2 regions of the Macrococcus epidermidis genome follow, and region 1 is predicted to be linked to the other one. Evidence: a T-box and tRNA genes for the amino acid it is inferred to sense, from the RefSeq annotation. Region 1 holds a T-box; the other holds one or more tRNA genes.
What was found. The T-box of region 1 lies ahead of thrS (threonine--tRNA ligase). A T-box ahead of a tRNA ligase gene usually reads a tRNA of that ligase, here a tRNA-Thr.
Positions count from the first base shown of each region.

Region 2: it encodes a tRNA-Thr, which carries the amino acid that the T-box ahead of thrS (threonine--tRNA ligase) is inferred to sense. The anticodon was not compared.

Region 1 is NZ_CP073819.1:1,720,891-1,724,305, forward strand. Features, by position in the region: gene thrS (threonine--tRNA ligase) at 1-1,300, opposite strand, end outside; T-box leader at 1,356-1,550, opposite strand; gene dnaI (primosomal protein DnaI) at 1,619-2,539, opposite strand; gene dnaB (replicative helicase loading/DNA remodeling protein DnaB) at 2,539-3,415, opposite strand, start outside.
Region 2 is NZ_CP073819.1:2,387,458-2,390,872, reverse strand. Features, by position in the region: gene lysS (lysine--tRNA ligase) at 1-1,376, shown strand, start outside; rRNA gene rrf (5S ribosomal RNA) at 1,655-1,769, shown strand; tRNA gene KFV12_RS12755 (tRNA-Val) at 1,782-1,857, shown strand; tRNA gene KFV12_RS12750 (tRNA-Thr) at 1,876-1,951, shown strand; tRNA gene KFV12_RS12745 (tRNA-Lys) at 1,959-2,034, shown strand; tRNA gene KFV12_RS12740 (tRNA-Gly) at 2,060-2,134, shown strand; tRNA gene KFV12_RS12735 (tRNA-Leu) at 2,150-2,238, shown strand; tRNA gene KFV12_RS12730 (tRNA-Arg) at 2,256-2,329, shown strand; tRNA gene KFV12_RS12725 (tRNA-Pro) at 2,341-2,414, shown strand; tRNA gene KFV12_RS12720 (tRNA-Ala) at 2,431-2,506, shown strand; rRNA gene KFV12_RS12715 (16S ribosomal RNA) at 2,636-3,415, shown strand, end outside.

The sequences.
Region 1 (3,415 bases):
GGAAATATTTTTCAGTATCTTCTGGATCTCTATAACTTAGACGGAATTTATAATCTTTAAATTTGAAGTCTTTATATACATCTATTACAAGTTGCACGACACGGATAAATTCATCTTTAATCTGATCCGGACGAACGAAGATATGTGCATCATTTAAAGTCATACCACGAACACGTTGTAATCCGCTTACAGCACCACTTGCTTCATATCTGTGCATTGTACCAAGTTCAGCGATACGGATTGGTAATTCACGGTATGAATGTGGTTTATTTTTATAGACCATCATATGGTGTGGACAGTTCATCGGACGTAATACCATTTGCTCATTGTCCATCTCCATAACCGGGAACATGTCTTCCTGATAATGATCCCAGTGTCCAGAAGTTTTATAAAGATCAACTGAACCCATAACTGGTGTATACACGTGGTCATAACCTAATGCAACTTCTTTATCAACAATATAGCGTTCTAATTCACGACGAATTGTAGCGCCATTTGGTAACCATAACGGTAAACCAGGGCCGACAAGTTGATTTGTAGTAAATAACTCTAATTCTTTACCAATCTTTCTGTGGTCACGTTCTTTACGCTCTTCTAAAACCTGAAGATGTTCTTTTAATGCTTTTTTATCGAAGAAGGCTGTACCGTAGATACGTTGTAACATCTTATTATTCGCATCACCTCTCCAGTATGCACCAGCTGTAGATAATAATTTAAATTCTTTAATTTTAGCAGTTGATGGCACATGTACACCACGGCAAAGGTCAGTGAATTCACCTTGAGAATAGATTGTTACATGCTCATCAGCTGGAATCGCATCGATTAACTCCTGTTTGTATGGATCATCGGCAAAAATTTGTTTAGCTTCATCACGACTTACAACACGACGTTCAATCTTAATGTTTTCACCGACAATTTGACGCATTGTCTTTTCAATTTCAGGTAAATCTTCGCTTGAAATTTTATGTTCAGTATCTACATCATAATAGAATCCTTCTTCAATAACAGGACCTACACCGAAATGCACATTACCATACATACGCTTTAACGCTTGTGCCATTAAATGTGCAGTTGAATGACGTAGTACTTCTATACCTTCAGGAGACTCAGGCGTAATGATTTCGATGTCTCCATCTGTTTCAAGTGCCGTTGATAAATCTACCATCTGTCCATTAAATTTTCCTGCTAAAGCTTTCTTCTTTAAACCAGGACTGATTGAACCTGCAATATCCTCAGTTGTAACGCCAGCCTCAAAACTTTTTACATTACCATCTGGAAACTTAACATTAATTTCACTCATTCATAACGCCTCACTTTTTTATTTTATTTTAAACAACAAAAAAGACCCCATCCCAAAAAGGGACGAAGTCAATTCGCGGTACCACCCTAATTACTGATCACTCAGCAACTCTGCATAAGATAACGGTCTTGAGCCGGACAATGATTAGTTGTCATACCAATAAGGGAGTAACAATCTAACTTAATTACTGATTCTCAGCACCATCAGCTCTCTAAAAATTAATGATAGACTATCTTATCCTTACAATTTATATATATACGAATTTAGTTTTGTTGTTTGTTAATACATATTATACACTTATTATCGTAATTTTCAAACTTATTTTTCACGGCGATAATTTTTCCCTGATAACATATATTCATCACTTAATGTTTCGATACGCTCCATAATACGTCGCGCTTTCGTCTGTTCTGCACCTTGTTTCGTTATTGATAAATGATGACTTAGTTCTTTAAAATCAAAGTTTGAGCTAAAAAATGTCGGCACATTATTCATCATACGATAATTTAATATCGGCCCTAACACTTCATCACGTACCCATGGTGTTAAGTCTTCTGCACCGATATCATCGAGCATTAGAACAGGCGTATTCTTTACTCGATTTAATCGCTCTGTATATGTACCATCGTTAAACCCTGATTTTAATTCTCGAATAAATTCCGGAAAGTACATTAACGTCGTATAAATATGTCGCTCTTTCAATTCATTTGCGATTGCACCTAAAATAAATGATTTTCCGGTACCGAATGGTCCATGAATATACATACCTTTCGTATCGACACCCTTTGCGATATCTCTGCATACCATCCCTGCACGTCTCACAATATCTATTCTCGTTTTATCATCGAGGTAAATATCTGCAAGCTTTGCATTCAGGACATCTTTTGGCATATGAATTGCCGTTATAAACTGCTTCATCTTTTGTTCTTCATCATAAGCAAGCTTAGAAGGGCATGGTAAATGTCTGATCTTAATGTGATTATTTTCAATATATAGTTCAGGCGTGTGACCAGGGACAAAGTTCTTACACTGGCCATAAGATGCACAATCCTGGCACATAATTGAAGAATCTTTATATTCCTGGAGGACAGATAAATCATTATCTATCATCTGCTCGGTAACATGGTTAGCAGCAATAAACGCACTTATTTCAGGATGTTTTATCGTTTCTTTTTTTATCTTTTCAATACGCTTAAAAATTTCACTGTTAGCGTTTAATATTGAGCCCATCGGTTTCATCATTTATCCTCCTCCCATAATTGATTGAGTTCTTGCTGTAACTTACGACGTTCCGCTTCTAGATCGACATTTTCATCAACTTTATTGCTTGCTATCGGTTCTTCCGTTAACCATTTAGGTGTCATCTCTTTAGAAGGCGGTAAATATTGTTTCGGTCTACTTGATTTATCTTTACGTTCAGTACGTTTCTTATCCATCGATTTTACAAAATGATAAGCTTCCTGACTTGTTTTTAAATTTTGTTTCTTCCAGTTTGAGGCTATCTCTTCAATATACGCCTGCGGGAGTTTCATATCCTTTGTAAACAATACATATTGAATAAGAATATTAAACACACCATATGGCAGTTGTTCACGTTCTAAAATAGATTCAATCATGCGTTTCTGCTTTAAGGTCGGTTCTGATTTACTGAATGAAGTAAGCATATCGATTGGACTCGTTGTATCCAGCATTTCAAACCAGTTCAGTAGAGTACTCGCTTCCTTATCTTCAGGCTTTATATTATCTGACTGTTCCTGAAACTGCAAAGTTGGTAGTGCACCGTCGTGTTCTATCTTATAGAAATCACGTGCATTTTTGCGTAACGCTTCATGAGAAATCGTTTGATTGCTTGTAAGTGACTTCAAGATAATCTGACGCATTTCTGTAGGTGCAATATCATATAATGCAGCAAGCTGAGAAATTAAATCACGCGTCTTCTTAGGTAATTGTTCACTTGTGATCAGATTCTGTGCCAGCAATGTTTCAAGCATATCAAAATCAAATGTCTGATGATGAATAGGAATACCATACGGGTCACTTTGTTTAATAATCTCACTATTATATTCGAATACAACGGGTTCAGGAGATTTCGGCGTACCAAATACGTCCATATAT
Region 2 (3,415 bases), 670 kb from region 1:
CTTCGTTAAAAGCAGATTGGGATGCTTTTTCTAAAGAAGAATTGCATGATAAAGAGGAAGAATCAAAAGTTTCTTTCGCTGGTCGTATTATGACAAAACGTGGTAAAGGTAAAGCTGGGTTTGCTCACGTTAAAGATTTAGATGGTCAAATTCAAATTTATGTGCGTAAAGATGCTGTAGGTGATGAACAGTTTGAGTTATGGAACAATGCTGATTTAGGCGATATCGTCGGTATTGAAGGTGTGATGTTCAAAACGAACACTGGAGAACTTTCTGTAAAAGCGAAGTCGTTTACACTGTTATCAAAAGCTCTTCGTCCATTACCTGATAAATTCCACGGATTACAGGACGTTGAACAACGTTATCGTCAACGCTATTTAGACTTAATCACAAGTGAAGAATCAACGCAAACTTTCATTACACGTAGTAAAATCATTCAGGAAATGCGTAGTTACTTAAATGCGAAAGGTTTCTTAGAAGTAGAAACACCTATGATGCATACTATCGCGGGTGGAGCTGCAGCACGTCCATTCGTGACGCATCATAATGCATTAGATATGGAACTTTATATGCGTATTGCAATTGAATTACACTTAAAACGTTTAATCGTTGGTGGATTAGAAAAAGTATATGAAATCGGTCGCGTATTCCGTAATGAAGGTATTTCGACACGACACAACCCTGAGTTTACGATGATTGAACTATACGAAGCGTATGCAGACTATAACGATATTATGGATTTAACAGAAGAAATGGTAGCGCATATTGCTGAGAAAGTTACAGGTTCTACAACTGTTGATTATGCAGGCGAACAAATTAACTTAGCACCAAAATGGCGCAGATGGCATATGGTTGATGCTGTTAAAGAATACACAGGTGTTGATTTCTACGAAGTGAAAACTGATGAAGAAGCACATAGTCTTGCTAAAGAACACGGTGTTGAAGTTAAACCGAATATGAAATACGGTCACATCTTAAATGAATTCTTCGAACAAAAAGTAGAAGAAAACTTAGTACAGCCGACATTTATTTTCGGACATCCTGTAGAAGTGTCACCACTTGCAAAACAAAATCCAGAAGATCCACGTTTTACAGATCGTTTTGAATTATTTATCGTACGTCGTGAGCATGCAAATGCATTTACAGAATTAAACGATCCAATCGATCAAAAACAACGTTTCTTAGCACAAATGGAAGAAAAAGCTGCAGGTAATGATGAAGCACATGAGATGGATGAAGATTACATTGAAGCATTAGAATATGGTATGCCGCCAACAGGTGGATTAGGAATTGGTATTGACCGTTTAGTCATGCTGCTTACAAACAGTGCATCTATTCGTGACGTATTATTATTCCCTTACATGCGACATAAATAATTAAATTCTACTCAAAGGCTCTAAATCCTTATTTATCAAGGATTTAGAGCCTTTTTTATTCTGTAAAAATTATCAGAATTTACTTTCTTTTAAAAAATAGAAAAAAATAAAGAAAAAGCGTTGACTTTGCAATTCAAATTGCGTATTATTAAAAAGTCGCTTACAACGAGTAACATATTAAGAAAGTTAATCAATTGTAAAGTTCATGAACGCAGTGTAAAATTTACTATTGAAATAATCTTCGAAGCTGTTATACTTATATAAGTATTGAAAATTTGTCTGGTGACGATGGCAGAGAGGTCACACCTGTTCCCATACCGAACACAGAAGTTAAGCTCTCTAGCGCCGATGGTAGTTGGTCTTACGATCCGCGAGAGTAGGACGTTGCCGGGCAATATATACCCAGGAGGATTAGCTCAGCTGGGAGAGCATCTGCCTTACAAGCAGAGGGTCGGCGGTTCGAGCCCGTCATCCTCCACCATTATTTATTTATTATTATGCCGGAATAGCTCAACTGGTAGAGCAACTGACTTGTAATCAGTAGGTTGAGGGTTCAAGTCCTTTTTCCGGCACCATTTCTTTGAGCCATTAGCTCAGTTGGTAGAGCATTTGACTTTTAATCAAAGGGTCAGAGGTTCGAATCCTCTATGGCTCACCATTATTTTAATATTAAAACTTAATATGCGAAAGTAGTTCAGTGGTAGAATACAACCTTGCCAAGGTTGGGGTCGCGGGTTCGAATCCCGTCTTTCGCTCCATTAAGAAAATTAAATGCCGGGGTGGCGGAACTGGCAGACGCACAGGACTTAAAATCCTGCGGTAAGTGATTACCGTACCGGTTCGATTCCGGTCCTCGGCACCATTTAATTTTATTTTTTTGCGCCCGTAGCTCAATTGGATAGAGCGTTTGACTACGGATCAAAAGGTTAGGGGTTCGACTCCTCTCGGGCGCGTTTATTAATAACGGGAAGTAGCTCAGCTTGGTAGAGCACTTGGTTTGGGACCAAGGGGTCGCAGGTTCGAATCCTGTCTTCCCGACTTACTTAATAATTTTGGGGGCTTAGCTCAGCTGGGAGAGCGCCTGCTTTGCACGCAGGAGGTCAGCGGTTCGATCCCGCTAGTCTCCACCATAAAATTTTAAGATGAACATTGAAAACTGAATGACAATATGTCAACGTTAATTCCAATAATTTGAGTGAACTTAGTTCACTCCCAAGAGTGATTGCCATAAGCAATCAAAGAGCATTATCAAACAAACTATTATGGAGAGTTTGATCCTGGCTCAGGATGAACGCTGGCGGCGTGCCTAATACATGCAAGTCGAGCGAATTGACAGAGGTGCTTGCACCTCTCGATTTTAGCGGCGGACGGGTGAGTAACACGTGGGTAACCTACCTATAAGACTGGGATAACTTCGGGAAACCGGAGCTAATACCGGATAATATTTAGCTTCGCATGAAGCAATAGTGAAAGACGGTTCTGCTGTCACTTATAGATGGACCTGCGGTGTATTAGCTAGTTGGTGAGGTAACGGCTCACCAAGGCAACGATACATAGCCGACCTGAGAGGGTGATCGGCCACACTGGGACTGAGACACGGCCCAGACTCCTACGGGAGGCAGCAGTAGGGAATCTTCCGCAATGGACGAAAGTCTGACGGAGCAACGCCGCGTGAGTGAAGAAGGTTTTCGGATCGTAAAACTCTGTTGTAAGGGAAGAACAAGTACGTTAGTAACTGAACGTACCTTGACGGTACCTTACCAGAAAGCCACGGCTAACTACGTGCCAGCAGCCGCGGTAATACGTAGGTGGCAAGCGTTATCCGGAATTATTGGGCGTAAAGCGCGCGTAGGCGGTCTCTTAAGTCTGATGTGAAAGCCCCCGGCTCAACCGGGGAGGGTCATTGGAAACTGGGAGACTTGAGTACAGAAGAGGAGAGTGGAATTCCATGTGTAGCGGTGAAATGCGCAGAGATATGGAGGAACACCAGTGGCGAAGGCGGCTCTCTGGTCTGTAACTGACGCTGAGGTGCGAAAGCG